2 regions of the Microlunatus elymi genome follow, and region 2 is predicted to be linked to the other one. Evidence: predicted binding sites of a transcription regulator. Region 2 holds the regulator's gene; the other holds the start of a gene.

Region 1 (21,287 bases), 2.5 Mb from region 2:
GTGCGGGATCAGATCGTGCTCGACGTGGACAATTTCCCGACCGATCGCTACCTGCTCGAGGGCATCGCCTCCGAACTCCGTCTGGAGGTGGTCTGGATCCGGTCCGACCTCGGATTCGGCATCATTCCGGACCAGGTCCGCGATGCGGTGAACGAGCGCACCGCACTGTTCCTGGCCAGCCACGCGTCGTACCTCTCCGGCTACGTCGCCGAGGCGAAGTTGATCACCGAGATCGTCCACGGCGCCGGCGGTCTGGTGTTGTGGGACTGCTGTCACTCGGTCGGTGCGGTGCCGATCCAGTTGGACGAGTGGGACGCCGACTTCGCCGTCGGGTGCAGCTACAAGTACCTGAACGGTGGACCGGGTTCGCCCGCCTTCGGGTATGTGGCCACGCGACATCAGGACCGGACCCGGCAGCCGCTGCACGGATGGATGGGCCACGCCGAGCCGTTCGAGATGGGGCCCGAGTACGAGCCGCATCGCGGCATCCGCGGCTACCTCACCGGTGGGCCGCCGATCCTCGGGATGGTACCGATGCGGCAGATGGTATCCATGATCAACGAGGTCGGCATCGGCGCCATCCGGGCCAAGTCGCTGGCGTTGACCGACTTCGCTGTCGGGCTTGTCGACGAGCACCTGGCCCCGCTGGACGTGCAGCTCGCTTCACCGCGTGATCACGATCATCGCGGCGGCCACATCATGATCACCCATCGCGACTTCCGGATGATCAAGGACCAGTTGTGGCGGCGCGGGATCCTGCCCGACTACCGCCAGCCGGATGGCCTGCGGCTCGGACTCTCGCCACTGTCCACCAGCTTCGCCGAGGTCGCGGTCGCGGTTCGGGCGATTCAGGCCCTGCTGCAAAGGTGACCTTCACGCGCGGCAGCTAGGATGCTAGCATCCTCGCATGACCGAGCAGAGCGCACCCAAGGTGCAGTTCAACGTCTATCTACCGCAGGACCTGGTGCGCGAGGTCAAGCACCGGGCCATCGATGACGGCAGCAGCCTGTCGGCGCTGGTCGAGTCCGCGCTCACGGCCTACCTGAATGCTTCGACGACGAAGGGAAAGAAGTCATGATCACCAACCAGGGCCGGACCGGGTCCGCACGAGTCACCCAAACCCTGGAGGTGTCGGCGTTCCGCTTCTCCGCCGATCCCACCGCGTTGGTCGACTTCCTGTCGCTGCTGGGGCTGAGCGTGCGGGTGTCGAACTCCGCCGGCAATTGGTACGAGCTGCAGGGCGCCGCCGGATCGATCAGCATCCACGGGGCAGGGGAGCTCGGCGGCACCACCGCGGAGCCAGGGACCACCGACGTGATCGTGATCACCCCCGACCTGATCGCGCTGGCCGAGCAGTTGCGTGCCGACGGGAACATTTCCGTGGACGTCTGGGACGAGGCGTTCGGCCGACAGGCGACGATGACGGTTGGAGAGCGCACGATCAGCATCAACGAACAGCAGTCGGATCCGTACGGCTATCAGGTGTCCGATCCGAAGCCGGGGCCGGTCACCGTGGTCGGACACTGCTACACCGACGACGTCGAGACGACCCGGAGCGCGTTCGCCGAGCTGGGCTTCGCGGCGGTCGACCCGGCGGGCGGGCCGGATGACCGGATTCGCTTGCAGGCGAGCGAATCCTCCGGTGTGATCTGCCTGCATCCGATCGTCGGCGGACCCGATCGCTACCTGGTCGGCCTGGAGATCGAGCAGGACCTCGACGCGGTCGACGAATTGCTGCGGTCCGCCGGGTTCGCGACCCGGCACGTCGACACCGGCGAGTCCGGGATCGAGGTGACCGACCCGGACGGCCAGCCGCTGCTGATCACTGCTCGCTGACCGACCCGGATCAGACGATTGCCTTGCCGGGGTTGAGGATTCCGTAGGGATCCAACGCGGCCTTGACGTCGGCCTGCATCTGCTGCACGGCGGGCGACAGCTCGTCGGCCAGCCCGGGCAGCTTCAGCAGCCCGACGCCGTGCTCGCCGGTGACGGTGCCGCCGAGCTCCAGGCAGCCGGCGATGATGTCGGAGAATGCTTGCTGGGCACGGATCTTGGCCTGTTCGTCGCCGATCGGGGTGATCAACAACGGATGCAGATTGCCGTCGCCCGCATGCGCGATGTTAGCGATCTTGGTGTCATGATCAACAGCGATCTGCTCGATCCGGGACAGCATCGCCGGCACGTTGCGCAGCGGCAGGCAGATGTCCTCGGTGAGCACCGGTCCGAGACGTTCCAGCGCGGGGTAGGCGAGGCGGCGGGCCGCAAACAGCGCATCGCCCTCTTGTTGATCATCGGTCTGCGCGCTCCAGGTCGCGCCGCCCGTCTCGAACGCCGTGATCATCGCCGACGCCTCGGCGGCACCCGCCTCGCCGGGCGCATCGGTACGACCGAGCAAGATCACGTTCGCGTCCGCCGAGAGGCCCATGTTCTTCCAGGCGTCGACGGCTTCCAGGCAGTGCCGGTCGACCAGCTCCAGCGCCGACGGGGTCAAACCTGCTTCGGCGATCTTCGTCACGGCGACGCCGGCGTCGGTGACCGAATCGAAGTAGCCGACGACGGTGTGCTCGATCGGCCGCTGCTGCCGCAACCGTACGGAGATCTCGGTGACGATGCCGAGCGTGCCCTCCGAACCGACCAGCAACGAGGTCAGGTCGTAGCCGGCGACCCCCTTCGCGGTCCGTCGACCGAGCCGTACGAGTTCGCCGCGTCCGTTGACGACCTCAAGCTCCAGCACGTAGTCGCCGGTGACGCCGTACTTCACGCAACAGACGCCGCCCGCGTTGGTCGCGACGTTGCCGCCGATCGACGACCAGGGTGAGCTCGCCGGATCCGGCGGATACCACAAGCCCTGCTGCGCACAGGCCGCGCGAAGATCATCGTTGATCACGCCCGGGCCGACCACCGCCAGCCGCTCGACCGGATCGATGATCTTGATCTCGTTCATCCGGGACAGGTCGATCACGATCGAGCCCGCGACGGCGTTGGCGCCGCCGGACAGTCCGGTGCCGGAGCCGCGAGGGATAACCGGCACCCGATGCTCGATCGCCAGTCCGACCACCAGCTGCACCTCGCGAGCCGATTCCGCCCGGACCACCGCGGCCGGCAACTCCCACGGCGCCCACTCGGCGTCGTCATGAGCCAGGCCGGCCATCACCTGCGGGTCGGTGACGAGTCGACCGGCTGGCAGGTCCCGATGCAGATCCTTCAGCAGGGTGGCGGTGTCGGTCACCGGCAAACCGTAACCCGGCAACGAGAGATCGTTACGGCACGGGTTTGGCGCTGGCCCACAGAGCCCCAAGACTGAGGACATGAGCGAGCACAGGCCCGTACATTGCTGGCTGACCGACATGGATGGCGTGCTGGTGCATGAACAGGAGGCACTGCCCGGCGCCGCCGACTTCATCCAGGCGTTGCAGGACAACGGCCGACGCTTCCTGGTGCTGACCAACAACTCCATCTACACCCCGCGTGACCTGCGGGCGCGGCTGCTGATCAGCGGCATCGAGGTGCCGGAGGACGCTATCTGGACCTCGGCGTTGGCGACCGCGCAATTCCTGTCCGAGCAGAGCCCTGGCGGCACGGCGTTCGTGATCGGCGAAGCCGGCCTGACCACGGCGTTGCACGATGCCGGTTTCGTCCTGACCGAGACCAACCCGGACTACGTCGTGCTCGGCGAGACGCGCACCTACTCGTTCGAAGCCATCACCAAGGCGATCCGGCTGCTCGAACGCGGCGCGAAGTTCATCGCCACCAATCCTGACGCCACCGGCCCGTCGGCCGAGGGATCGCTGCCGGCCACCGGATCGGTGGCCGCCTTGATAGCCCGAGCGACCGGGCTGGCGCCCTACTACGTGGGCAAGCCGAACCCGCTGATGATGCGGTCGGCCCTGAACCGGCTCGAAGCGCACTCCGAGACGACGATCATGATCGGCGATCGGATGGACACCGACGTGATCTCCGGCCTGGAAGCAGGGCTGCGGACCATCCTGGTGCTGACCGGCTCCACGCCGCGCGACAAGGTCGGCTCCTTCCCGTACCGGCCGACCAGGATCATGGAGTCGATCGCTGACGTGGTTCCGTTGGTCAAGGAGTTGACACCCACGGAGGACGAAGAGTTGAGCGCCGATTAGCGACGCCGATATTGATCTTGGAGCTGGTCGGCGACCTCGAGGATCGCGGTGATCAACTCCGGCGGCTCCAGGATCGTGATCATGGTGCCGAAACCCGCCAGCACGCCAACGGTGCCGCGGATGCCGGCGACCTTGGCTTCCAAGATCATCTCCTGGCCGACCTTGGTGATCGTCGGTTCGCCGATGAGTTGAATCGACAGGTTGCGGCGGACGATGTCGACCCATTGCGGTGTGGTACGTAATTTGATCTTGATTCCCGGACGCTTCTCGGCGTAGCGGCCGCGGAGCTGCTCCCACAGCGTACGAAGATCAAGATCGACAGGTCGGTTGCTGGCTTGGGGCAACAGCCGGGCCGACTGCATCCTCGACACCCGATAGGTACGAGGTCGGCCGCGGTGGGCGGCGATCAGATACCAACTGCCGGCCGCCTGCAACAACCCGTACGGGTCGACCGTGCGCACGCCGGGGCGGGCCGGCGGCATCGGCTGATAGTCGAACCGCACCCGGTGATCGGTCAACACCGCCCGCTGCAGCGTTTCCAGATCCGGCAACGGCTCGGGTCCGGCCATCCAGCCGGCCGCGTCGAAGATGATCCGCTGCTCGCTGCGGGCCAACTGGCGTTGCCGGTCCTCGGGCAGTTCGGCCCCCAGTTTGGTCAGCGCCGACGCCAAGGGGCCGGCCAGCCCGAGCCGGTCCAGCGCCGGCTGCCCGCCGGCCAGGAACAGGGCGCGGGTCTCGTCGGCGGTCAGACCTCCGACGTCCGGCCGGAATTCCGGCAACAGCGCGAAACCGCCGTTTCGACCGCGTTCGGCGTAGATCGGGAAGCCTGCGGTCGACAGCGCCTCGACGTCACGCAGAATCGTCCGCCGATCCACCTCCAGTCGGCGCGCCAGTTCGGCCGCGGACAGCTTGCCGTGCCGTCGTAGCAGCGCGACCAGGCTCAACAGGCGGTCGGCCCTCACCGAGACGCTCCCCACATGAATGAAACTCTGTCAGAAATACACGACATCGGATGTCACTTATCGGGATACATCCTGGTTGTCATCGCCCTGATCAACCAACCCAGGAGTCACCATGAACGAGCAGACCTACCCCGACCTCCGTACCGAACTGGCCCGTGCCCAGGACTGGGTGCAGGGGGTGATGGCCGGCGTCACCCACGATCAGCTGGACCGGCCGACGCCGTGCCCGGAATTCGACGTTCGGGCGTTGATCGGCCATCTCTACACCGGCGCCGATCGGGTCGCCGTGATGGCCGCCGGCGGCGACGCGCTGAGCATCCCGTTCATCAGTGAGTTGCCCGAAGATGATCTTGCGGGCGGCTATGGAGAACGGGCGCTGGCGTCCCAGCGGGCCTGGCAGGACAACGACCTGACCGGCGTCGTACGGGCTCCGTTCGGCGAGGTGCCCGCAGCCGAGGCGATCGGCAACTACCTCTGCGAGGCGCTGGCCCATGGCTGGGATCTGGCCGTGGCCACCGGTCAGCCGGCCGAGGCCGACCAGGACCTGGCCGAGATCGCTCTGCAGGTGTCTCGGCGGCGGATCCCGGCCGAGGTGCGCGGCGGCCGGGTGCCGTTCGGCCCGGTGGTGGAGTCGGCCCCGACGGCGACGCCGACCGAGCGGTTCGTCAACTGGACCGGGCGGGACACCTCGGCCTGGGCGGCGGCGTAACGGACGGGTGCAACGGGCGCGCGTCAGTCGGTGGTGTTGATCTTGCGCGGGATCACCAGGATGGCGGCGATCATGATCGCCGACACCACGACCGAGGCGACGAACACGTTGCCGATGGCCTCGTTCAGCACCGGCCGCGGCACTCCGCTGGCGGTGGCGCCGTGGCCGGTGGTGGCGCCGCTGCGGCCGATGGTCGCGTTCGCGATCGCACCGAAGACGGCGGTGCCCAGTGCGCTGCCCATCGACCGGGCGAACATGTTGGTCGCGGTGATCACGCCCCGCTGTTCCCAGCCGACCACCGATTGGGCAGCGACCAAGGTCGGGCTGGTGGTCAGGCCGAGACCGAGGCCGACCACCGCGCAGCTGATGCCCACCTGCAGCGGAGTGCTGCCGGGTCCGAGCAGCAGCAGCGAGAGCGAACCGACCAGGGCGAAGGCGCCGCCGATCAACGCGGTGTTGCGGAAGCCGATCCGCAGATAGATCCGCCCGGACTGGCTGGCGGCCAACGGCCAGCCGATGCTCTGCCCGGCCAACGCGAAGCCGGCGATCAGCGCACTGCTGCCGAGCACGTCCTGGACGAAGATCGGCACGTACGAACTCAGCCCCAGCGTCAGCACACCGACCGCCATCGCGGTGATGTAGACGCCGTCGAAGATCCGCCGGCTGAACGCCCAACTCGGCAACACCGGCTCGGCGGCGCGACGTTCGATGATCAGGAACGCGACCAGCACCGCGGCGCCGACGACGAAGATCAACACGCTCGGCAGCGACAGCCAGGACCACAACACGCCGCCTTCGAGCAGGCCGAGAATGATCAAGGAGGCGCCGACCGTCAGCGCGCCGGCGCCGGCGAAGTCGATCTTGTGCTTGGTGATCTTGACGGACTCGTGGAAGTGCCGGTAGAGCATCCAGCCGGCCAGGATGCCGACCGGGATGTTGATCAAGAAGATCGCCCGCCAGCTGACGAAGTCGGTGAAGACACCGCCAAGGGTGGGGCCCACCACGGACGAGATGCCCCAGACGCTGGCGGTGTAGCCCTGCACCTTGGCCCGTTCGGCGACGGTGTAGATGTCGCCGATGATGGTCATCGCCATCGGCCCGATCGCGCCGGCGCCGAGGCCCTGCACGGCTCGGAAGATGATCAACATCGGCATCGAGGTGGCCAGTCCACACAGGATTGAGCCGACCACGAACAGGCCGATACCGAACATCATGATCGGCTTGCGGCCGATCTGATCGGACAGCTTGCCGTAGATCGGCACGGACACCGCCTGCGCCAGCACGTAGATCGAGAACAGCCAAGGGAACTGAGAGAAACCACCGAGGGTGTTGACGACCGACGGGACGGCGGTGGCGAGGATGGTCGCGTCCAGCGCGATCAACGCCGTACCCAGCATCAGCGAGCCGAGCACGGGCCCGCGTTCGGATCGCAATCCGACGCTGGCCCGGCTCGGTGTGCTGGACTGGGTCATGACTCTCTTCCTGGCGGTGTCAGCAACACCGTAGGACCTGAAGTCCGGTCGAGGTCAACACACCGATCACGCCTCGGCATCCACCGCCGCCACCTCCCGGCGGGCGACGACCCGCTGCCACAGCAGCATTCCGGTGGTGATCAGGAAGCCGATGCTGACGAAGATCGCTGCCGTGCTGAAGGCCCGGTGCATTCCGGTGATCATCGCCGGCACCTCGATCGCGCCGGCGCCGTTCGAGCCGAGCCCGGAGGCTGCGATCAGTACGGCCAGTCCGAGCGCCGCGCCGCCGGCCTGCTGTGCGGTCTGCAACATGCCCGAGGCCGAACCGGCGTCGCGCGCCGGTACGCCGGACAGGATCCGTACGTTCAGCGGCAGGAAGCTCGCGCCGCCGCCGACGCCGATCAACGTCATCGGGACCAGCAGCCAGATCAGGCTGCTGTCGGCGGTGAGCCGGCTCAGCATCAGATGCGCACTGATCAAGATCAACATGCCGCCCAGCCCCACCAGCATCGGCCCGAACCGGGTGATCAGCCGAGGAGCGATCCGCGACATCACGAAGATGCCGACGGTCAGCGGCAGGAAGGCCAGGCCCGAGGTGAACGGGTTGAAGCCGTGCACCACCTGCAGGTATTGCACCAGGAAGAAGAAGCCGCCCATCTGGCCGCCGACGACCAGCATGAAGGCCAGCAAAGCCGTTACCCGGTTGGGATCCCGGAGCAGCCGCAGGGCGAACAGCGGGTAGGTCGTACGGCGTTCGATGATGCCGAAGGTCGCCATCGCGGCGACTCCGATCGCGATGCTGACCACGGTCCGGACCGACCAGCCGTACTCCGGCATCCAGACGAAACCGGCGACCAGCGAGGTCATCCCGACCACGGCGGCCAGCGCGCCGGGCAGGTCGAACGGTTCGCGCCGGCGTTCGGTGTCCGGCAGTACCCGGGAGCCGATGATCAGCGCGGCGATGCCGATCGGCACGTTGATCAACAACGACCAGCGCCAGGAGGCGCTCGAGGTGAGGATGCCGCCGAGGATCAGTCCGATCGAGGCGCCGCCGGAGCTGACCGCGGCGAACAGGCCGAGGGCGCGGTTGCGCTCGGGTCCTTCGGGGTGCGAGCGGGTGAGCAGCGACAGGGCGGCCGGTGCGGCCAGTGCGGCGCCGATGCCCTGGGTCGCCCGTACGGTGATCAGCCATTCGCTGGACTGAGCGGCACCACCGAGTGCCGAACTGATGACGAAGATCACCAACCCGATCATGAACGTACGGCGATAACCGAGCACGTCGCCGAGTCGGCCGCCGAGCAGCAGCAGACCGCCGAAGGCGAGGGTGTAGGCGTTCAGCACCCAGCTCAGCGAGGCGGGGGTGAAGCCGAACTGCTGGCGGATCACTGGCAGCGCGACGTTGACGATGGTGGAGTCCAGCACGAGCATCAGCTGGGCGGTGAGGATGACGGCCAGCGTGATGCCGGCCCGGAAACGGCTCGGCGAGGCGGTGACGCCGTCGAGTCGGGGTGAGGTTTGAACAGTCACAGCGATCCTTCATGGAGGTTTGATCCACCCGTACGACGGTGGTCGGCGGGTTTTTGTGACGAGAAAAGTCGTGGATGTGACGAGGAAGTCAGACTGATTCGGAGACGGACTCCGATTTGCCGCTATGCTCGGTGCTGTCGACAGAACCGGAGTGGAGACCGGTTAATCGGAGACCATCTCCGGATACACTAACGGAGACAGCCTCCGGTTATCAAGGGATTTGGAAGTGTGATGCGCGCCACAGCAACGTCGCCGGCTCAGGAATCGGGTCGAAAGCTGCGCGCCGACGCCCAGCGCAACTACGACAAGCTGGTTGCGGTCGCGCGCGATGCCTTCAGTGAGTACGGCGCCAACGCCTCCCTCGACGACATCGCCAAACGGGCCGGCGTCGGCCCCGGGACGCTGTATCGGCACTTCCCGACGCGCGCCGATCTCCATCTGGCGGTGCTGCAGGACTGGATCGCCGACGTGCAGACCGAGGGTGACCGGATCCTGGCGCTGGAAGATCCCGAGCAGGCGCTGGACGAGTGGCTGCGTCGCTACATGGGTTACAAGAACTTCTTCCGCGGCCTGCATGTCGCGTTGCTCGAGGTGCCCGGCGACAACGATCAGTCCGCGTTGGGTGAGTGCAAGGGCATCCTCACCGGCATCAGTACGCGGGTGATCGACCGAGCCAAGGTTGCCGGCCTGGTCCGTACCGACGTCGAGGCCAAGACTGTCTGTCAGATGGTCAGCGGCATCGCCTTCCTCGTCGACCAGTCACCCGCCGGCACCGTCGACGTAGACACCCAGCTCGGCATCATCCGAGCCGGCATCCACCCGGCCGCCTGACCACCCCGCCCGGTCCGGCTCCCGTCGTACACCGCGACTTCCAAGCCCGTCTCGTGGGGGTGGCCGCGCAAAGTCGCGACAACACGAGTTGTGGTTGCGCTCGGCGCTCGGGTGACCGCGGGAAGTCGTGACAACACGAGTTGTGGTTGCGCGGAGGCTCGGGTTGACCGCAGGAAGTCGTGACAACGCGACTTTCGGCGATCCGGCGATCTTGAGATCACCGACAGCAGCGGATCGCGACGGATTCCAGGAGCTCGCGCACCCATAAGGCGCTGTTGGCGGCCGGAACCTCCTGGAATCCGAGGACGTGCGAGGAGAAGTCGCTGGGACAACCCGGGATTCAGTCGGGATCCACGTCTCCCGAAGTCGTGACAACGCGAGTTGTGGTTGCGGTCGGGGTTGGTGGCTGCGCGAAGTCGTGACCATGCGAGTTGTGGTTGCGCGGAGGCTCGGGTTGACCGCTCGAAGTCGTGGCAACGCGACTTTCGGCGACGAGGCCGGACTCGTGACCGCCGGAAATCGTGACAACGCGAGTTGGGGATCGATGGGCTCGTCACCGCCGGACGTGTTGGTCCGCGACGTATTCCAGGAGCTTCGGCACGCATAAGGTGCTCTGGGCGGCCGGAACCTCCTTGTGTCGGTTGCCAGCGGGAAGGGACCGCTTTGGAGCCGGTTTTGCCATGAGGATGGGACCACTGGTTTGCCAGTGATGGGACCACCTGGCTGACGGTTTTGCCAGTGATGGGACCACCGTTGGCGCGCCTGCCGGGGTCTCGGTTGTTCGGCCGATCTATTGGCCCTATGAGCTTCCGGGAGGTTTCGGTGGTCGAGATCCGAGAGATCTTGCGATTGTGGCTGGCGGGTACCGGTCTGCGGGAGGTGGCCCGGTTGTCGGGCACCGATCGGAAGACGGTCCGCCGGTATGTGGAGATGGCGCAGTCCCACGGCCTGGACCGTGACGGGGACGCGTCCCAGCTGACCAGTGAGTTGATCACCGCGGTGGTCGGTGGAGTTCGTAGCAAGCGTCCCAACGGCAAGGGTGAGGCGTGGGAGACGATCGCTGTTCATCATGATCAACTCAAGGCCTGGTTGGATCAGGGCCTGACGTTGACCAAGATCAACATCTTGTTGGGTCGTCGGGGTGTGGTGGTGTCGTATCGGACCCTGAATCGGTATGCGACCAGTGAGTTGGACTTCGGTCGTCGGCGGGCCACGGTTCGAGTCGCTGATTGTGAGCCGGGTGCAGAGTTGCAGGTCGACTTCGGACGACTCGGGATGATCGAAGTTGATCATGGTTCCGGTCAGGTTCGTCGTCGGGTGACGAAGGGGTTGATCTTCACCGCGGTCTATTCGCGGCACATGTTCGTCTATCCGACCTTCGGTGAAACATTGCAGGAGGTGATTGCCGGGTTCGAGGCGGCGTGGGAGTTCTTCGACGGCGTGTTCGCGGTGGTGATTCCGGACAACATGAAGGCCATCGTCGACCGCGCGGACGCGACCGATCCGCGGTTGAACGAATCGTTCCGGGAGTATGCCGAGTCCCGCGGGTTCGTGATCGACCCGGCCCGGGTCCGCAGCCCGCAGGACAAACCGAGGGTCGAGCGGTGCGTGCAGTATGCGCGCTCGAACTTCTTCGCCGGCGAGTCCTTCAACGGCCTGGACGATTGCCGGGCTCGGGCCGAGCGGTGGTGTGCTGAGACCGCCGGGATGCGGGTCCATGGCACGACCCGGCTCCATCCGGCCGAGGTGTTCACCGCCGACGAGCAGCCGAAGCTGCTGGCCCGCCCTGTGACGCCGTTCGACGTGCCGTCCTGGACCCGGCCGAAGGTGGCCCCGGACCGGCACGTCCAGGTCGCCAAGGCCCTCTATAGCGTCCCGGGCGATCTGATCGGGCAACGGATCACCGCCCGCGCCGATGCGGCGACGGTGAAGCTGTATTGGCGGGCCGAGTTGATCAAGGTCCACCCGAGGGTGGGACCTGGTCGTCGGCAGACCGATCCGGCTGATCTGCCGGCGCATCAGTCGGTCTATGCGATGCGTGATATCGACGCCCTGCAACGCAAAGCCGCGATCCACGGCGACCACATCGGTGTCTATGCCGCGCAGGTGTTGGAGCATCCGTTGCCGTGGACCAAGATGCGGCAGGTCTACCGGCTCCTCGGCCTGGTCAAACGCCACGGCCCGGAAGCGGTCGATGACGCCTGCCGGCGGGCGTTGGAAGCCGAAGTCATCGACATCGGCCTGATCGACCGCATGCTCACCCGCGCCACCACCCAAGCCATCCAGGCCCAGCCCGCGCTGCTGCCAGCAACAGCGGACTCGGCGACACCGGGTCCAGCGAGATCGGTGTCAGCGCCGTCCCGGTTCGTCCGAGACACCGGCGACTTCGCCATCCGGCGATCAACGTCAACATCAAGATCAACGTCGAGACCAACACTTTCAAGATCAACAACAGGCTCCGACTCGTCGTCGGAGACGGTCCGGAGGTTGCCATGAGCACGAGCCAGCGCGCGAGTCGTCGACCGGATGCCGAGCCTGCGGTCAAGCCGATCGAGGTCACCCCGGAGTTGAAGTCGTTGATGCGCAGGTTGAAACTCGGTCAACTCCTCGACACCCTGCCCGACCGGCTCGCGTTGGCACGGTCGAACCGGATGCCGCACCACGACTTCCTGGAAATGATCTTCTCCGACGAAGTCACCCGCCGCGACCGCCAATCCGCCCAACGCCGCGCCAAAGCAGCCCACCTCGACCCGCAGATGCAGCTCCAGGCCTGGGACGACACCACGCCGGCCAGCTTCGATCAGGACCTATGGCAGGAACTCACCTCACTGAGGTTCCTGGCCGATGCCTACAACGTTCTGATCATGGGACCCGTCGGCGTCGGGAAGACGTTCCTGGCCAACGCACTCGGCCACATCGCCGTCAGACGTCACCACAGCGTGCACGCCGAACGCGCCGACAAACTGTTCAAACGACTCCGCGGCGCCCGGCTCGACGGCAGTTACGACGACGAGATGCGTAAACTCCACCGCGTCGACTTGTTGATCATGGACGACCTCGCCCTGCACCGCCTCGAAACCACCGAAACCAGCGACTTCTACGAACTCATCGTCGAACGACACCGCAAAGGCTCCATGATCATCACCAGCAACCGCGAGCCACCCGAAATCCTGACCATGATGGCCGACCCGCTGCTCGCCCAATCCGCGATGGACCGGTTCCAATCAGCCGCCTACGAACTCGTCGTCGAAGGCGAGTCCTACCGCCAACGACAACGGCCCCGACCCGGCAAACCAGCCGAGTCCGACCAGCAGGATTGACCAGAACCCCACCCATCAGCAATCATCGGTCCCACGGTCGACCACCGGGGACGAACCCGGTCCCATCCTCATGGCAAACCGGTGGTCCCTTCCTCCTGGCAGGCGACACCTCCTTGAATCCAGTTCGTCCCCGAAGTCAACCGCGTACGACGAGGCTAGGGGACGCGACTTTGGGGCCGGACGGCGCGTTGGCCGCAGGAGTCCGTGGCGATGTGACCGCGCCGGGTCGGCCTGTGTCGACGGTGCTGGCCGGGCGTGTGTCGACGGTGCTGGCCGGGCGTGTGCCGACGGTGCCGCGGACGTCGTGTGTCGCCGGGGTTTGGGGAGCCTGGCGGACTGGCGCGTTCGGGCTGGAGGTTGAGTTCGGATCGTGCCCGCCGAACCCGGAGCGGCCGGCCCGATCGGGTCGAAAGGTTGGCCCAACCGTTTGCACTCGTACCCGTCGAGTGCTAAACATTGAGCTAGCACTCTCCAGGTGAGAGTGCCACCCACCCAAGTCCGGTGAGGTCGGGTCCGCAACGGCCCGGCCGTCCGTCGCGGGCACCGCTCTGGGGACGAAGAAGACATCCATGACAGTCAAGACGGCGGCCCCGGTCGCCTGACGCGGGAGGACTCGCGGAGCAACATGCCCAAACTCATTGAATTCGACACCGAGGCGCGGCGCGGCCTCGAGCGGGGGATGAACACCCTCGCCGACGCGGTCAAGGTCACCCTTGGCCCGAAGGGCCGCAACGTCGTGCTCGAGAAGAAGTGGGGCGCGCCCACCATCACCAACGATGGTGTGTCGATCGCCAAGGAGATCGAGCTGGAGGAGCCGTACGAGAAGATCGGCGCCGAGCTCGTCAAGGAAGTCGCCAAGAAGACCGACGATGTCGCGGGTGACGGCACCACCACCGCCACCGTGCTCGCCCAGGCGCTGGTCCGCGAGGGCCTGCGCAACGTTGCCGCCGGCGCCAACCCGATGGACCTCAAGCGGGGCATCGACAAGGCCGTCGCCGCGATCAACGAGCAGCTGATCGGGCTGGCCACCGAGGTCGAGACCCGCGAGCAGATCGCCGCCACCGCGTCGATCTCCGCCGGTGACCCGCAGGTCGGCGAGATCATCGCCGAGGCCATGGACAAGGTCGGCAAGGAAGGTGTCATCACCGTCGACGAGTCCAACACCTTCGGCCTGGAGCTCGAGCTCACCGAGGGCATGCGGTTCGACAAGGGCTACATCTCCGGCTACTTCGTCACCGACGCCGAGCGTCAGGAGACGGTGATCGACGATCCGTACATCCTGATCGCCAACTCCAAGATCTCCAGCCTGAAGGACCTGCTCCCGGTGCTGGAGAAGGTCATCCAGTCCGGCAAGCCGCTGGTCGTCATCGCCGAGGACGTTGAGGGCGAGGCGCTGGCCGGCCTGATCGTGAACAAGGTCCGTGGCGTCTTCAAGTCCGTCGCTGTCAAGGCTCCGGGCTTCGGCGATCGCCGCAAGGCGATGCTCGCCGACATCGCCATCCTCACCGGTGGCCAGGTGATCAGCGAGGAGGTCGGCCTCAAGCTCGACCAGGTCGAGGTCGATCTGCTGGGCCAGGCCCGCCAGGTCGTCGTCACCAAGGACGAGACCACCATCATCGAGGGCGCCGGTGACTCCGACGCGATCGCCGGACGGGTCCAGCAGATCCGCGCCGAGATCGAGAACAGCGACTCCGACTACGACCGGGAGAAGCTGCAGGAGCGGCTGGCCAAGCTGGCCGGCGGCGTTGCGGTGATCAAGGTCGGCGCGGCCACCGAGGTCGAGCTGAAGGAGCGCAAGCACCGGATCGAGGACGCCGTCCGCAACGCCAAGGCTGCGGTCGAGGAGGGCATCGTCCCCGGCGGTGGCGTGGCGCTGCTGCAGGCCGCCAAGCTGGCCGACGTCAAGCTGGAGGGTGAGGAGGCCGTCGGTGCGCAGATCGTGCTGTCGGCAGCCGCCGCACCGCTGAAGCAGATCGCCTTCAACGCCGGCCTCGAGGGTGGCGTTGTGGTGGAGAAGGTTGCTTCGCTGCCCGCCGGTCAGGGTCTGAACGCTGCCACCGGTGAGTACGTCGACATGCTCGGCGCCGGCATCAACGACCCGGTCAAGGTGACCCGTTCCGCGCTGCAGAACGCCGCCTCGATCGCCGGCCTCTTCCTCACCACCGAGGCCGTCATCGCCGACAAGCCGGAGAAGGCTCCGGCCGCCCCGGCCGGCGACGGTGGCATGGGTGGCATGGGCGGCATGGACTTCTGAGTCCGCGCTCAACCCAGCAACACAACCTACGTTGGGCGGTCCCGCAATGGGGCCGCCCTTCGGCGTCTGCAGACACCGTCGCAGAGATTCGCAAGACGCGCGCGGCTTCATGATCGTCGTGGGCGCGTCGGCGACCGTCAGCGTGCTGGTCGATAATCCGCCGATTCCGGCCCTGATCCCGGGCCGTGGGACTCCGGTGCCCGCTGGTCACGACGGATCGCAAACACCAGGAAGCACCCGGTACGGGGTCCCGGTCGAGGTGTTCGACGGCGTGGGCTACGTCAACGCTAAGTCGGCAGGCGCCGGTAGAGGGTCAGGGTGGAGGCCCAGTGCCGAGTGATCAGTCCGTCCGGCCGCGCGCTGATCAGCCGGCGGATGCCGGTGTAGAGCTGATCACGTTTGGCCTGCTCCATCGCGATGTGGCCGGAGAACGTGTTCAGCAAGGCGATGTAGCTGTCGACCGTGTATTGCTGTGCCCAGACGTAGCGTCGTGCCGATTCGGCGGTGAAGTAGTCCGAACCCTCGTAGTCGCCCTCGGGCAGACCGGAGTCCTCGCGCGGCGGTGTCGGGGGCCATTGATCAACATCGTCCTCGCCGATCTCGCGGTAGAGCTGCTGGAAGTCGTCGAAGATCGGGTCGTAGCCGTCGGGAAAGGCGTGGCCTGCGCCGAAGATCGCAAGCTGCCCGTCCGGCTTGAGCAATGAGGCAGCCTTCGGCCAGCCGATCTTCGGATCCACCCAGTGCCAGGCAGTCGCCGAATAGACGAGATCGAAGGCCGCGGTCGCCGGCGGCCGCCAGTCCTCGAAGGTCGTGGTGATCACCTCGACGTTTCCGAGGCCGGCAAGGTTTCGGCGGGCCTGTGCGGCCAGGTTCGGTCCCGGTTCGAGGGCGATGATCTTGAAACCGCGTCGGGCCAACGGCAATGTCGCCTTGCCCGGACCCGGACCGACCTCCAGCAGCGTCGCGTCGGGTGCCAGCCCGGCAAGATCAACAAGGTCGTCATACAGCCGATCCGGATACGCAGGCCGGGCGTTCTGATAGCTGTCGGCGGCTTGATCGAAGGTGCCGCGAAGATCGCGTTCGCCACTCACCCTGCCGATCATCGCAGACCGTCGCGCAGCACCGGTTCACTCGGCGTGCTGTTGCGGCACCCGACCGGTGGCGTCCATGATGCAGTCAAGGGTCCCGGCCGGGGCCCGTGACACCAGCATCTGGAGGCCGTGATGGCCGTCGACCGTCGTCAGTTGTTGATCATGGTGAGGCGTCGGCTGGTGCCGATGTTCGCGCTGGCCCTGGTCGTCGCGCTGGCCGTCGATCGGGTGCCGGCCGAGGCGGCTCGGCCGGCGGTCATCAGCAGCCGGGTGATCGGCCACTCGGTGCAGGGCCGGCCCATCCGCGCCTGGCACCTCGGCCAGCAGGGCCGCGGCATCGAGACCGTGGTGCTGGTCGCGCAGATGCACGGCGACGAGCAGAAGGTGGCCAACATCCTGACCAGCCTTCGCGACGGCCGGCGGATCCGCGGCGTGAACCTGTGGGTGGTGCCGCGCTACAACCCGGACGGGCACGCGCACGACCGTCGGCAGAACGCCCACGGCGTCGATCTCAACCGCAACTACCCGGCCTCGTGGAAGCGGGTCAAGGGCTACTTCAACTCGGGCCGCAAGGCGGGGTCCGAGCCGGAGACCCGCGCGATGATGGCGTTCCTGAAGCGGGTCGATCCCGACTATCTGTTGAGTTTTCACCAGCCGTTGCACGGCGTCGACACGTTGACCCCGGACAAGAAGTTCTCCCGGAAAGTGGCCAAGACGCTGCATCTGCCGAACAAGAAGTTCAGCTGCAACGGCGGCTGCCACGGCACCATGACGATGTGGTTCAACCGCAATCTGAACGGCACGGCGCTGACCGTCGAGTACGGCGCTGACCCGAAGCGGAGCTACCTGCGCGGCACCGCCGCACGCCGCGTGTTGAGCATCTTCGACGCCCATCGGTAGATCCCCGGTGATCGTGTGGCGCCTCAGACGTTGCTGACGCCGAGCACTCCCTTGTTGGCCAACTGATCGGCCTTCTCGTTGCCGGGGTCGCCGGAATGGCCCTTGACCCAGGTCCACGTCACCTCGTGTCGGGCGATCTCGGCGTCCAACGCACGCCACAGCTCCTCGTTCTTCACCGGCTTCTTGTCCGCCGTCTGCCAGCCGTTGCGCTTCCAACCGTGCATCCACTTCTGGATGCCGTTCATCACGTACGCGGAGTCGACGTGCAGTGCGACCCGGCAGGGCCGGTTGAGCGCCCGCAGACCCTCGATCACAGCGGTCAACTCCATCCGGTTGTTGGTGGTCAGCGCCTCGCCGCCGTAGAGCTCCTTCTCGTGATCGCCGTAGCGCATCAGCACACCCCAGCCGCCGACGCCGGGGTTTCCCTTGCAGGCGCCGTCGGTCCACATCTGTACCGGAACGCGATCATCAGCCGTCGTCACCGCAACAACCTAATGGTCCCGGTTGCCCAAAGCCCGGTTACCTGTCGTGTCTGCGCCACCGGCCGATCCGGTGCTGCGATGATGCACGAGTGACCGAGAACTATCTGGCGGTCGTCGACGGGCACAACGACCTGCCGTGGGTGATGCGGGAGATCGGCTACGACTTCGCCGTTCGCGACATCGCACAGCACCAGCCGACGATGCACACCGATCTGGACCGGCTGCGTACCGGGCAGGTTGGTGGGCAGTTCTGGTCGGTGTTCGTGCCCTGCTCGCTGACCGGGCAACAGGCCGTCACCGCAACCCTGGAACAGATCGACGCCGTCTACTCGATGATCGAACGCTATCCCGACCGGCTCGAACTGGTGACCAGCGCCGCCGGACTGCGGACCGCATTGGGCGAGGTCGGCGCCGGCGGCCCGATCGCCTCGCTGATGGGCGCCGAGGGCGGGCACTCGATCGACAACTCGCTGGGCGTGCTGCGATCGCTCTACCGATTGGGTGTCAGGTACATGACACTCACGCACAACGAGAACACCGACTGGGCCGACTCCGCCACCGACACCCCGGCGCACGACGGGCTCACCGCGTTCGGTCGCGAGGTGGTCCGGGAGATGAACCGGTTGGGCATGATGGTCGATCTGTCCCACGTCGCGCCGGCCACCATGCACGCCGCGCTCGACGTCACCGAGGCACCGGTGATCTTCTCGCACTCCTCGGCTCGCGCGGTCTGTGATCATCCCCGCGATGTGCCCGACGACGTGCTGTCCCGGCTGGCCGACAACGGCGGCACCTGCATGATCACCTTCGTGCCGGGTTTCGTCAGTCCAGCGGTACGGGAGTGGACACTTGAGCTGGACGCGGCCGCCGAGCGGGCCGGCGTCGACCCCCGCGACCTCGCAGCGGTCTCGGACTTCCAGAAGTACTATCCGACCCCGCGACCGACCGCAAACCTGGCCGACGTGGTCGCCCATGCCGAACACGTACGCGAAGTGGCCGGGATCGATCACATCGGCGTCGGCGGTGACTTCGACGGCGTCGGATCGCTGCCAGAAGGGCTGCAGGACGTGTCCACGTATCCGGTGCTGTTCGCCGCCCTGGCCGAGCGCGGGTGGAGCGACGGCGACCTGGCGAAGCTCGCTCACGGCAACATCTGCCGGACCTTTGCCGCTGTGGAGGAACGAGCCGCCGAGATCCGCGCCGAACGTGGCCCGTCACTGGCCACTGTCGCTGTTGATCATGAAGCCGATGACGGTGAAGGGGCCGATCATGGACGATGAGGCCGCCGGCGAGGCACGTCGCGGCCTGCTGGAAGTGATCGCCCTGCATCCGGCGGACGCGGAGCGAGCCCAGCTGGGTGGCGCCGATCGGCTGGAGGTGGTCGGCACCATGGACCACGACGGACTGTCGCCCGAACCGGCTCTGATCGGCCGGATCGCTCGGGTCACCGACCTGTCGATCCGGGTGATGTTGCGACTGCGCGACGGGTTCAGCACCGACGGCGGCGAGGCAGTTCGGCTGAAGGGGCTGGCGGAGAGCTATCTCGAGGTCGGCGCCGACGGACTGGTGCTCGGATTTCTCAACGGACACACCGAAATCGACGCCGACGTGATTACCGAGGTGATCGGTGACCTGGCGTGCGGCTGGACCTTTCACCGCGCCGTCGACGCCTGCATCTCGCCCGACCGTGCCTGGCGTGAACTGCGCCGCCTGCCGCGGCTGGACCAGGTGCTCACCGCGGGCTCGGCTCGCGGCGTCGAGGACGGCCTGGACGATCTGCTGCGCCGCGCCGAACAAGATCAATTCGCCCGGCAGGTGATCATGGCCGGCGGCGGTTTGCGCGCCGAACACGTGCCCTGGTTGGCACAGGCCGGAGTCCGGGCCTTCCACATCGGCAGCTCGGCGCGGCCGACCGGCTCCTGGAAGGCGTACGTCGATGCCGATCTGGTCCGCAGTTGGCGCAATCTGATCAACGACGCGGTCCGGCGGGCGGAGAACGCCGGTGAGGTGTCCGGGCCTGCAGGATCGCCATGACGATCTTCATCGATGCGCCGAACTGGCCCGGCCACGGACATCTGTGGTCGCACCTGATCAGCGACACCTCGTTCGCTGAACTGCACGGATTTGCTGCCCGGACAGGGATTCCTCGCCGCGCGTTCGACGATGATCATTACGACGTGCCGGCTGAGCGGTTCGCCGAGTGCCTGGCCGCCGGCGCGCAACAGCGTCGGTCCCGGGAATTGGTGGCCCTGCTCAACGCGGCCGGCCTGCGCAGGAGGAAACGATCACGACTAGCACGCTGACGACCCGGCAGTGGCCGACGCCGCTGCGCCAAGGGTCGGTGGTGGCCCTGGTGGCGCCGAGCGGACCGATGCCGCCGGCACGCATCGAACGCGGAATTGCTCAGCTGACCGGCTGGGGATTCGACGTTCACCCCGGCAAGCATCTGTTTGATCATCATCGCGTTCTTCCTTATCTGGCAGGCAACGACGAGGATCGCGCGTCGGATCTGCTGACGGCGTGGACGGATCCGGAGGTGGCCGCGATCTGGTGTGCCCGCGGCGGGTACGGGGCACAGCGGATGGTCGACCTGCTGGACTTCGACGCGTTGCGTGCCGCCGGACCGAAACACTTCATCGGCTTCTCCGACATCACCGCGCTGCACACCCGGCTCGGTCGAGAGCTCGGCCAGATCACCGTGCACGGGCCGGTCGGCACCGGCACTCAACTGACCGATCCGCCGTCGGCCCAAAGCCTGCGGAAGTTGATCTTCGGCCGGCCACAGCCGGGACAGCCGTTGATCACCGGAGCGCCGCTGGTGGCCGGGCGAGCCGAGGGTCGGCTGATCGGCGGCAACCTGGCGTTGATTGCCAATGATCAAGGTGTCGAACCGGCTCCGGCCGAGCCCGCCGTCGTGATCTTGGAGGATGTCGGCGAGGAGGCCTACCGGCTCGATCGGATGCTGACCCAGTTGCGGCGGTCCGGTTGGTTCGCTCATGTCACCGGCGTGGTGCTCGGCGAGTTCACCGAGGCCGACGACCCGACGCTGGTCGAGGCGGTCCTGGCGGAACGGCTCACCGACCTGCGCATCCCGATCCTCTGGCGGGCGCCGTTCGGCCATGCCGATCGCAATTTGGCGCTGCCGTTGGGTGCGCTGGTCAGGTTGGACGCCGAGAGCGGCGAGCTGACGTTGATATAGGTCGGCTATCGGAGAGTGGACGGCCGGCGCTCGGCGGGTGACACTGATCTGGAAGGAGCTCGGGATGGACTTCAACCTCGATCTTGATCATGCGACCTCGGTCTTCGAAGTTGCCGCGGAGGTGCGTCATCTGGCGCGCCGAAGCTGTCGTGCCGACGGCGCAACGTTTGTCCTGCGCGACGGCGACTTCTGCTTCTACGTGGACGAGGACGCGATCGCCCCGCTGTGGAAGGGGCAGCGGTTTCCGATCGAGTCCTGCATCTCCGGGTGGGCGATGTTGCACGCTGAGCCGGCGGTGATCGCCGACATCTTCACCGACGAACGGATCCCGCAGGAGGCCTATCGGCCGACCTTCGTACGCAGCCTGCTGATGATGCCGGTCGGGCTGCCGACGCCGCTGGCCGCGATCG
Region 2 (9,694 bases):
GATCAACGATCCGCGACTCCTTGCTGCCGGCCACCAGATGATCAACGAGCACTCCGAGCCGGCGCCCCTTGGCCGGTGCGAAGTCGGCCACGATCGCCGGAAGATCATCCACGCCGCCGAGGTATTCCACCACGACGCCCTCGTGGCGAAGATCATCTCCCCAGACCTTCTCCACCAGCTCGGCGTCGTGCCGGCCCTCGACGTAGATCCGGCTGGGCAGTGCCACCTTCGCCCGCTCGGCCGAGCCCGCGACCGACCCGGACGCGGTCCTGCCTGGCGGCGGCGCGCACACGCCGGCTCCGCTCGGCCCGGCCAGCCGGGACGGCACGCGCGGCGGGATCTTCAACGCGACCGGTTTGCCCTCCAACAGGAAGCCGGGGCCGATCGGGAAGCTGCGTCGTTTCAGATGCCGATCCTCCAGCACCACGATCCCGTTCTCCCAGCGCACCACCGCGCCGCAGAATCCTGAGGCGGCCTCCTCGAGCACCATCCCCGCCTCGAGCACGCAGTCCTCGCTCTTGGTCAGGTGGGACTTCTGCCAGCCGGCAGCCAGCACGTCGCCGGAATATCGCGTCACGGCCGCACTCTACGAAGTTTCTCGCGCCGGACCCGTTGCCGACACGGCCGTTCGCCAGGAGCGATGACTTCTGTATACGCGTTCGCCCGCAGCCGCCCGAAACGGCCCGATCGGGCCGACGCGTATACGAAAACCTCGCTGATCAGGTTCCTGCCAGCGGCAGCGTCGGCCGCCCGCCGGCGCCGGACTGCCGCTCAGCGGCCGCGCGGATCTCCGCGTACCCGGGTGCGATGCCGGCGGCGACGTGGTCGGCGGGGAAGGGCCAGTCGCCCTGGCCCAACGCGTCGGATTCGGACACCCCGGCCGCGGCCAGGCGTTCGAGCTCCATCCGTACGGCGTCGATCGCGTCCCGTTGTTCGATCACGAAGTCGACCCCGACCGGGTCACCGTGGCCGGGCACGATGATCGTCTGCGAACCGGCCAGCCCGCGCAGCCGATCCACCGTCCAGGACCACTGATCGGGCGAGGAATCCGATCCGTACCAGGGCGCCGGCGACTCGGCCGGTGCGGATTCGATCAGGTCCCCGGCGAAGATCACCCCGCCGAAACCGTCCGCGCCCGGATCGGTGACCGTGATCACCAGATCACCCCGTGAGTGCCCGTCGCCGAGGTGAGCGATCTCCGCCACCCGGCTTCCGCCCAGTCCGACCACGTCCGCAACCGCGATCAACGTCTCCGGGAGAACCAGTTCGCCCGGATCGAAGCCCAGACTGCGGGCGCCCGCCGCGACGCCCTCGGTCGGCCCCTGCTCGGTGAGCAGGGTCTGCGACAACGACTCGTGCCCGATGCTCGGCACTCCGGCCAGGCCGGCCAGGCCGAAGGAGTGGTCGAAATGGTCATGGGTGACCACCACGGCGACCAGCGGCAGGTCGGTGACCCGGCTGACCGCTCCCCGCAACTCGGCGCCCTGCGCCGGGCTCGAGCCGGTGTCGACCAGCAACGCACCCTCACTGCCGACCACCAGGCCGATGTTCACCGAGGCCGGCTCCGCCACCAACCGGTAGACCCCGTGGGCGACCTGCTGCCAGTCCCCGAGTCGCCATCCGACCCGCCCGCTGTCGCCGGTCGGATCCGCGGCGGCGTTCTCGGCGTTTTCACCCATACCGATTAGACTGGCACTCGCGAACCGGGAGTGCCAATCGAGACCCGGCATCGCATCGGGGTAAGACGGCAACGGGGCAGGAACGGAAGGCCGACGACAATCGAGAGCCAGGGGAGGGCCATGCTTGACGATCGCAAGCTCGAAGTCCTCCGGGCGATCGTCACCGACTACGTTTCCAGTCAGGAGCCGGTCGGCTCCAAAGCCCTGGTCGATCGGCACGATCTCGGGGTCTCGCCCGCCACCGTACGCAACGACATGGCGGTGCTGGAGGAAGAGGGCTACATCACCCAGCCGCACACCAGCGCCGGCCGGATCCCGACCGACAAGGGGTATCGGCTGTTCGTCGACCGGCTCGGCTCGGTCAAACCGCTGTCGACCGCCGAACGGCGGGCGATCCAGACGTTCCTGTCCGGCGCCCTCGACCTCGACGACGTGCTGAGCCGCACCGTACGGTTGCTGGCCCAGGTCACCCAGCAGGTCGCGATCGTGCAGTATCCGACCCTCTCGCACGCGACCGTCCGGCATGTCGAGGTGGTGTCGCTGTCCACCCAGCGGCTGATGCTGGTGATGATCAGCTCGACCGGCCGGGTGGAGCAGCGGCTGGTCGAGGTGGCCGAGGTCGACGAGGAGGAGCTCGCGCTGCTGCGTACGTTGCTCAACGAGGCCGTCGTGGGGCAGACCACCGGCGAGGCGGTGCGGACCCTCAGCGGGGTGCTCGCCGACGCCGAGTTGGCCGACGGCGTGGTCTCGCCGACCGCTCAGGCGGTCGCCTCCAGTGCGACCGCGCGACTGTCGGTGGCGACGCTGCTGGAGATGCTGGGCAGCGACCGGAGCAGCCGGGTGGTGGTCGGCGGGGTGCAGAACCTGACCCGGCTGACCGACGAGTTCGAGACCACCGTCAAGCCGGTGCTGGAGGCGCTGGAGGAACAGGTGGTCCTGCTCAAACTGCTCGGCGAGGTGACCGATCCCGATATCGTCACGGTGCGGATCGGTCAGGAGAATCCGTACGAGAGGCTGCAGACGACCTCGGTCGTCTCCACCGCGTACGGCAGTCAGGCCGACAGCTGGGCAACGCTGGGTATCGTCGGACCGACGCGGATGGACTATCCCTCGACGATGGCCTCGGTTCGCGCCGTGGCCCGCTACGTCGGCCGATTCCTCACCCAGAGCTGACCCGGCCAGCACGTCATGAAACACCACGACAAGGAAACGTTCACGCACTCATGAGCTCTGACTACTACCAGATCCTCGGTGTCTCGACCGACGCCGGCGCCGACGAGATCAAGAAGGCGTACCGGCGCAAGGCCCGGGAGATGCACCCGGACGTGTCCGACGACCCGGACGCGGCGACCAAGTTCAAGGAAGTCAGCCAGGCCTACGAGGTGCTGTCCGATCCGCAGAAGCGGGAGCTGTACGACCGCGGCGGCGACCCGTTCGGCAACGGCGGGATGGGCGGCTTCGGGTTCAACGGCGGCGGCGGCTTCGGCACCGCAGGCGGGTTCGACTTCACCAACCTGGTCGATGCGATGTTCGGTCAGCAGACCGCGCGCGGACCCCGTCCCCGGGTGCGTCGCGGCCAGAACGCGCTGGTCCGGATGAGCCTGGAACTGGCCGAGGCGGCGTTCGGGGTGACCAAGCCGATCACCGTCGACACCGCTGTGCTCTGCCCCCGCTGCAACGGCAAGGGATCGGAGACCGGGGCCGAGCCGGTGACCTGCGCGACCTGCCGCGGGCAGGGCGAGGTGACCCACATCCAACGGTCCTTCATCGGCGACATCCGCACCACCCAGGCCTGCCCGACCTGCGGCGGCTACGGCTCGGTGATCCCCGATCCCTGCGTGGAGTGCTCCGGCGACGGCCGGGTCCGCTCGACCCGGACCATCACGGTCAAGGTGCCGGCCGGCGTGTCCACCGGCAATCGGATCCACCTGGCCAGCCACGGCGAGGTCGGCCCCGGCGGCGGCCCGGCCGGTGACCTGTACGTCGAGGTGCACGTCAACCCGCACGAGCTGTTCAAGCGGGACGGCGACAACCTGGAGATGGTGGTCAAGCTGCCGATGACGGCGGCCGCGCTGGGCACCGAGCTGGACCTGCCCACCCTGGAGGCCGACCTGCCGGATGCGGATCCGGACAAGACGACGGTCCGGCTGACCGTGCCGGCCGGCACCCAGTCCGGGACCCGGCTCACCGTCGACGACGCCGGCGTACCCAAACTGCGGTCGAACTCCCGCGGCGATCTCGGCGTCACGCTGCTGGTGCAGACGCCGACCAAGCTGGACGACGAACAGCGTGAGTTGCTGCGCAAGCTGGCCGAGGTGCGCGAGGAGACCCGCCCCGAGGGCGCGGTGCAGAAGCACGGTCGCGGCGTCTTCTCCCGCCTCCGCGACGCCTTCGCCAACCAGTAAGCCGACTTGTCAGCGCGTAGTTGGGCTATAACCCAACTACCTTCTGACAACTCGGGAGAGAGAGTGAGGCGTGGTGACCGATCCGGTGTTTCTGGGGGAGTTGGACGACCCGTTACCGGTGGTCGGGTCGTCGGTGCGGCTGGACGGAGCCGAGGGACGTCACGCCGCGACGGTACGGCGGATCGGGCCGGGTGAGTCGGTGGTGATCAGTGACGGTGCCGGCCGTGGCGTACGCGGTCCGGTGACGGAAGCGACCAAATCCGGCATCACCGTACGGGTCGAGCAGACCATGATCGCCGACGAGCCACCGATCAAGATCACCGTGGCCCAGGCACTGGCCAAGGGCGATCGTTCCGACATCGCGCTGGAGATGATCACCGAGCTCGGTGCGACCAAGATCATCCCCTGGCAGGCGTCCCGATCGATCGTCCGCTGGCAAGGGGAGCGAGCGCAGAAATCCCAAGCCAAGTGGGAAAGTACGGTTCGCGAGGCGACGAAGCAGTCCCGCCGGCTGCGGGTGCCGCAGGTGACCGCGATCGCGTCGACCAAGCAACTGGCGACCATGATCGACGATCATGACCTGACGCTGATCCTGCACGAGGAGGCGAAGATCAAGTTCGCCGAGGTGGAGCTGCCGGATGTCGGCAGGATCATGATCATCGTCGGCCCGGAGGGTGGCATCGCTCCGGACGAGTTGGACAGTTTCGTTGTGGCCGGCGGACGGCCGGTGCTGATCAGCGACGGGGTGCTGCGCACCTCGACCGCGGCTGCGGTGGCGATCTCTGGCATCCTCTTGCGGTGACCGAGACCGTGCCGTTTTCCTTCACCCCGCAGGCCGAGCTGCCCGACAGTCAGGGGCGGACCGGCGTGATTCACACCCCGCACGGTGACATCTCCACCCCCGCCTTCACCCCGGTCGGCACCAAGGCCACCATCAAGGCGGTGCTGCCGGAGTCGATGGCAGAGTTGGGCGCGCAGGCGCTGCTGGCCAACGCGTACCACCTGTTTCTGCAGCCGGGATCGGACATCGTCGACGAGGCGGGCGGGCTCGGAGTCTTCATGAACTGGCCGGGTCCGACCTACACCGACAGCGGCGGCTTCCAGGTGATGAGCCTCGGCAGCGGGCACAAGAAGGTGATCTCGATGAACCTGCCCGGCTCGACCGACCGGCCGCAGGAGGTGTTCTCGTCGTCGGGCAAGTCCGGCAAGCTGGTCAAGATCGACGACGACGGCGTCACCTTCACTTCGCACATCGACGGTTCCAAGCATCGCTTCACCCCGGAGATCTCGATGCGGATCCAGCACCAGCTCGGCGCCGACGTGATGTTCTGCTTCGACGAACTGACGACGCTGTCCGACCCGCGGGAGTATCAGGAGTTGTCGCTGGACCGGACGCTGGCGTGGGCGCAGCGCTGCCTGGACGAGCACGTCCGGCTGACCGCCGAACGCAGCCACCGTCCGTACCAGGCGCTCTTCGGCGTGGTCCAGGGTGCGCACTACGAGGACCTCCGCCGGAAGGCGACCCGTGATCTTGTCGCGCTGCGATCGGCCGATGATCAACAACGCCCGTTCGACGGCTACGGGATCGGCGGTGCGCTGGAGAAGGAGAACCTCGGCACCATCGTCGGCTGGGTCTGCTCCGAACTGCCCGCCGAAGCTCCCCGGCATCTGCTCGGCATCTCCGAACCCGACGACTTCTTTGCTGCCGTTGAGAACGGCGCCGACACCTTCGACTGCGTCTCGCCCGCGAGAGTGGCCCGCAACGCCGCTCTCTACAGCCGTGACGGCCGATTCAACGTCAACACCGCGGCGAACCGGCGCAACTTCGCACCCGTCGACGAGGACTGCGACTGCTACACCTGCACCCACTACACCCGGGCCTACCTGCATCACCTGTTCAAGGCGCACGAGATGCTGGCCAACACGCTGGCCACCATCCACAACGAACGCTTCATCGTGCGGTTGGTCGACGACATCCGCGGTGCCATCGCGGGCGGCTACTTCGCCGACTTCAAGATCGAGTTCCTCGGCCGCTATTACGGCTGACCCGCTGCCGGCGATCGACACGTCCGTTGGCGGGCGGTTCGACCGCGATGTGACCGTCCTGAGAGTCCGTCCGCCGGGGACGTGAACTACTACATACTTTGTCGTAGCTTGGTGGTTCGGTAGCCAGGAGATCGCTGGAGGCGGAGGACTCGTGTCGGCTCGATCCGCTCGTCACGGTGCTGCAGTACGGCGTCGGTCGCGCGCGGTGCGGATCGGCGCGATCGTCCTGGTCGTGCTGTTGCTCTTTCCGGTCGCCTCGCTGGGCCGGGCGCTGACGGAACCGGGAGCCGCCCCGTTGACCGTACGCACGGTCGATTGGGTTCGTGATCACGGCGGCGGCCCGATCGTCGATGCGATCGAGAACTGGTTCTACAGCCGTCATCATGCCGCCGACGTGCCGCCGACACCGTCGGAGCTTCCGGTCGCACCGAGAACCGATCGGCCCGACTGCGCCGGACGGTCGGCCTGCCGACTCGGGCCTCCGCCCGGCATCGTGCCGGTGTCGCCGGCGCTGCATCCGTTGCCCGCCGAGGGTCGCTGGCGTTTGGGACGGTTGTCCGCTTCGGGCAAGCCGGCGATGTGGACGACGTACTTCCGGCCCCAGCCGCGCTATCCCGGCATGCTGGCGGCGGTCGCCGAATTTCCCCGCGGTCGCACTACCGCTCATCTGGTCGCCGGCACGATCGAACCTGGGGTTGGGCATTGGCCCGGCTCGGCGTCGGTGCCCGCGCGGCAGGTGCCGAGTCTGGTGGCGATCTTCAACGGTGGTTGGCGTTTCCGCGATGCGCGCGGCGGCTTCATGATCGGCGACCGTGCGGATCCGCCCATGATCAACGGGTTGGCCACCGCGGTGATCACCGAGAGCGGTCAGCTGCAGGTGCGACGCTGGAGCAGCGGCGCACGTCTGCCGGACATCGCCGCGGCCCGGCAGAATCTGCACCTGATCGTGGATCACGGGCAGCCGGTCGCCGGCCTGAGCCGAGACAATGGCGACTTGTGGGGTAGCGCGCACAACCAACTCCAGTACACCGCTCGCACCGGACTCGGTGTCGACGCCGCGGGCGACGCGATCTTCATCGCCGGCACCAACATGAACCTCACCGGACTCGCACTCGCGTTCCAGAAGGTCCACGCGATCACCGCGATGGAACTCGACATCCATCCCTCGATCACCTTCTTCACTGCCTGGAAACCCGATCCGCGCGGGATCAATCGGCCGACCAAGCTGTTGCCGACGATGCATCGCTCGCCCGACCGATTCCTGAAACCCGACCAGCGGGACTTCTTCTACCTCACCCTTCCCGGCCCGAAGGTGAGCTGAGCCGGGTCGATGGTGCCTGCGGAAAGTGCGAAAAACGTAGGACGGGATGGCATCAAACCCAGGAAATCGGGGTGTTCATACCATCCAGACCGACGTTCTTACCGGTCCGCGTGTCGCTCCGGCCTTCGGGTGTGCCCGGTGACACGTGGGTAAACCTGGATCCGGGGGTAAACAGCTGGGGGAGGGCCGCGGACAACCGACGCGCCGCTCGTACGGTGATCGACATGGACGAACCGGATCTGGTCGCTAAGAGCGCCGGATATCAACATCTGCCAGGGAGGCGGAGCAAGCTGATGAACAGCGTGGTGCCGACAGTGGTCAAGGCCTTCTTCATGGTCGTGCTGCACACTCCGCTGCATCCGCTGCTGAGCAGCCGCTGGGCCTCGCTGGAGTTCACCGGGCACAAGACCGGGAAGGTCTATCACACGCCGATCGCGTACTTCCGCGACGGCGATCGGGTCTACATCACCACCGGTTCTCGCTGGTGGCGCAACCTGCGCAACGGCGCCCAGGTGCGGCTGCTGATCCGGCTCAAGGCGTACGTGGGCCACGCCGAGGTGATCGCCGACCCGGCCGAGGCCGCTCGCCGGCTGCGCCAGATCCTGGACGCGGTCCCGCAGCTGGCCTATCCCGGCGACGTACGCATCGTCAACGGCACAGTCAGCGATGCCGAACTCGACCGAGTGATCGCAGCCGGCCGGAAGGTGATCGAGATCAGGCTCGATCGCAATCCAGACCGGGCGTCGTGATCGTGACCGACCCATGGCAGGCTGACGCCCATGAGTGATCGCAACCTCGACCCGAATGAATACGACGAGGTGCCCGACGCGTCGGAACAGCTGGACCAGATCCAGCCCGACGACTCGTTGGAGGACCGCGGCGTCGACGACGTGCTGGACGAGGGCCTGACCACGCCCGAGCGCTGGTCCGTGCTCGAACGTCACGGCGACCACGAAACGCTGGACCAGCGGCTGTCGGAGGAACAAGCCGACGACACCGAGGAGGACGAGGACGCCGAGTACGACGATTTCCTCGACGACGGTGAGGTGGGTAGCCAACGCGCCGGTCGCCTGGTCGATCCCAACGGCGGCTCCGGCGAAGACGACGAGTCCGAGCTGTACGGGACCGATGTCGGCATCGACGGCGCCGCCGCCAGCGCTGAAGAGGCGGCCGTCCACGTCGTCGACGACGACCGCTGATCGCTCCTGGAGCCGGTCGGGGAGTGGCGATGAGATTTGTCTACGCGTCGGCCGGGTCGGGGCGTTTCCGGTCGAATCCGGGCAACGCGTAGACAGAAATCATCGTCCGCCGGCCGCGTAATGGCTTGGGCTGGTGACTGCTGCATCACTAGACTCCAAGCATCATTCCCGGACCGGATGCGAGGAAGTTCTGAGTAGCACACAGCGATCGGCCGCCGCGACGACAACAGATGCGACCCAGTTGGCCGGCGCCGCCCCCGTTGGCGCGGGCGAGGAGTCGGATCAAGGACGCGACGCGCGGAAGGTCACGATCCCGACATCGATCAACATGGTCAGCGTGCTCGGGCCGGGAGACGCATTCCTGCGCATCCTGGAACGCGACCTGGCTGCCGACATCCACGTACGCGGCAATGAGATCACCCTCAGCGGCGATCCGTCCGCGACCGCGATGGGAGCCGACGTACTCGGCGAGATCGTCACCATCGTCAGGACCGGGCAGGGCATGACAGCCGACGGCGTCGAACGACTGGTCGGCATGATCGCCGATCGCGAGGACGCCCGGCCGTCGGATGTGCTGACGCACAACATCCTGTCCAGCCGCGGCAAGACGATCCGGCCCAAGACGCTGAACCAGAAGCGCTACGTGGACGCGATCGACAAGCACACCGTGGTCTTCGGCATCGGCCCGGCCGGCACCGGCAAGACCTACCTCGCCGTCGCCAAGGCCGTCCAGGCGCTGCAGAACAAGGACGTCAACCGGATCATCCTGACTCGGCCGGCGGTCGAGGCCGGCGAGCATCTGGGCTACCTGCCGGGAACCCTGAGCGACAAGATCGATCCCTACCTGCGGCCGCTGTACGACGCGCTGCACGACATGGTCGATCCGGAGTCCATCCCGCGGCTGCTGACCTCGGGCACGATCGAGGTCGCGCCGCTGGCCTACATGCGCGGACGCAGCCTCAACGACGCGTTCATCATCCTGGATGAGGCGCAGAACACGTCGATGGAACAGATGAAGATGTTCCTGACCCGGCTCGGCTTCAA

The links. Region 2 encodes HrcA, which represses chaperone genes, less so after heat shock. Its sites were predicted from a motif close to TTGGCACTCGNNNNNNNCGAGTGCCAA; they were not measured.
Region 1: groL (chaperonin GroEL) is a predicted target of HrcA. The motif match lies at 13,378-13,404, and genes of this name have one in related genera.

What each region holds. Positions count from the first base shown of each region.
Region 1 covers NZ_CP041692.1:4,687,727-4,709,013, reverse strand. The annotation lists gene FOE78_RS21485 (kynureninase) at 1-870, shown strand, start outside; gene FOE78_RS21480 (ribbon-helix-helix domain-containing protein) at 908-1,078, shown strand; gene FOE78_RS21475 (hypothetical protein) at 1,075-1,836, shown strand; gene FOE78_RS21470 (FAD-binding oxidoreductase) at 1,847-3,229, opposite strand; gene FOE78_RS21465 (HAD-IIA family hydrolase) at 3,309-4,130, shown strand; gene FOE78_RS21460 (helix-turn-helix transcriptional regulator) at 4,127-5,092, opposite strand; gene FOE78_RS21455 (TIGR03086 family metal-binding protein) at 5,205-5,801, shown strand; gene FOE78_RS21450 (MDR family MFS transporter) at 5,825-7,273, opposite strand; gene FOE78_RS21445 (MFS transporter) at 7,340-8,800, opposite strand; gene FOE78_RS21440 (TetR/AcrR family transcriptional regulator) at 9,032-9,631, shown strand; gene istA (IS21 family transposase) at 10,433-12,127, shown strand; gene FOE78_RS21430 (ATP-binding protein) at 12,124-12,951, shown strand; gene groL (chaperonin GroEL) at 13,577-15,205, shown strand; gene FOE78_RS21420 (class I SAM-dependent methyltransferase) at 15,493-16,296, opposite strand; gene FOE78_RS21415 (DUF2817 domain-containing protein) at 16,429-17,196, shown strand; gene rnhA (ribonuclease HI) at 17,220-17,678, opposite strand; gene FOE78_RS21405 (dipeptidase) at 17,768-18,958, shown strand; gene FOE78_RS21400 (copper homeostasis protein CutC) at 18,948-19,712, shown strand; gene FOE78_RS21395 (DUF4031 domain-containing protein) at 19,709-19,981, shown strand; gene FOE78_RS21390 (S66 peptidase family protein) at 20,023-20,877, shown strand; gene FOE78_RS21385 (GAF domain-containing protein) at 20,942-21,287, shown strand, end outside.
Region 2 covers NZ_CP041692.1:2,186,547-2,196,240, forward strand. The annotation lists gene FOE78_RS09815 (DUF3097 domain-containing protein) at 1-577, opposite strand, end outside; gene FOE78_RS09820 (MBL fold metallo-hydrolase) at 720-1,679, opposite strand; gene hrcA (heat-inducible transcriptional repressor HrcA) at 1,800-2,852, shown strand; gene dnaJ (molecular chaperone DnaJ) at 2,903-4,084, shown strand; gene FOE78_RS09835 (16S rRNA (uracil(1498)-N(3))-methyltransferase) at 4,158-4,886, shown strand; gene tgt (tRNA guanosine(34) transglycosylase Tgt) at 4,883-6,130, shown strand; gene FOE78_RS09845 (phosphodiester glycosidase family protein) at 6,336-7,451, shown strand; gene FOE78_RS09850 (nitroreductase/quinone reductase family protein) at 7,676-8,200, shown strand; gene FOE78_RS09855 (DUF5709 domain-containing protein) at 8,231-8,650, shown strand; gene FOE78_RS09860 (PhoH family protein) at 8,979-9,694, shown strand, end outside.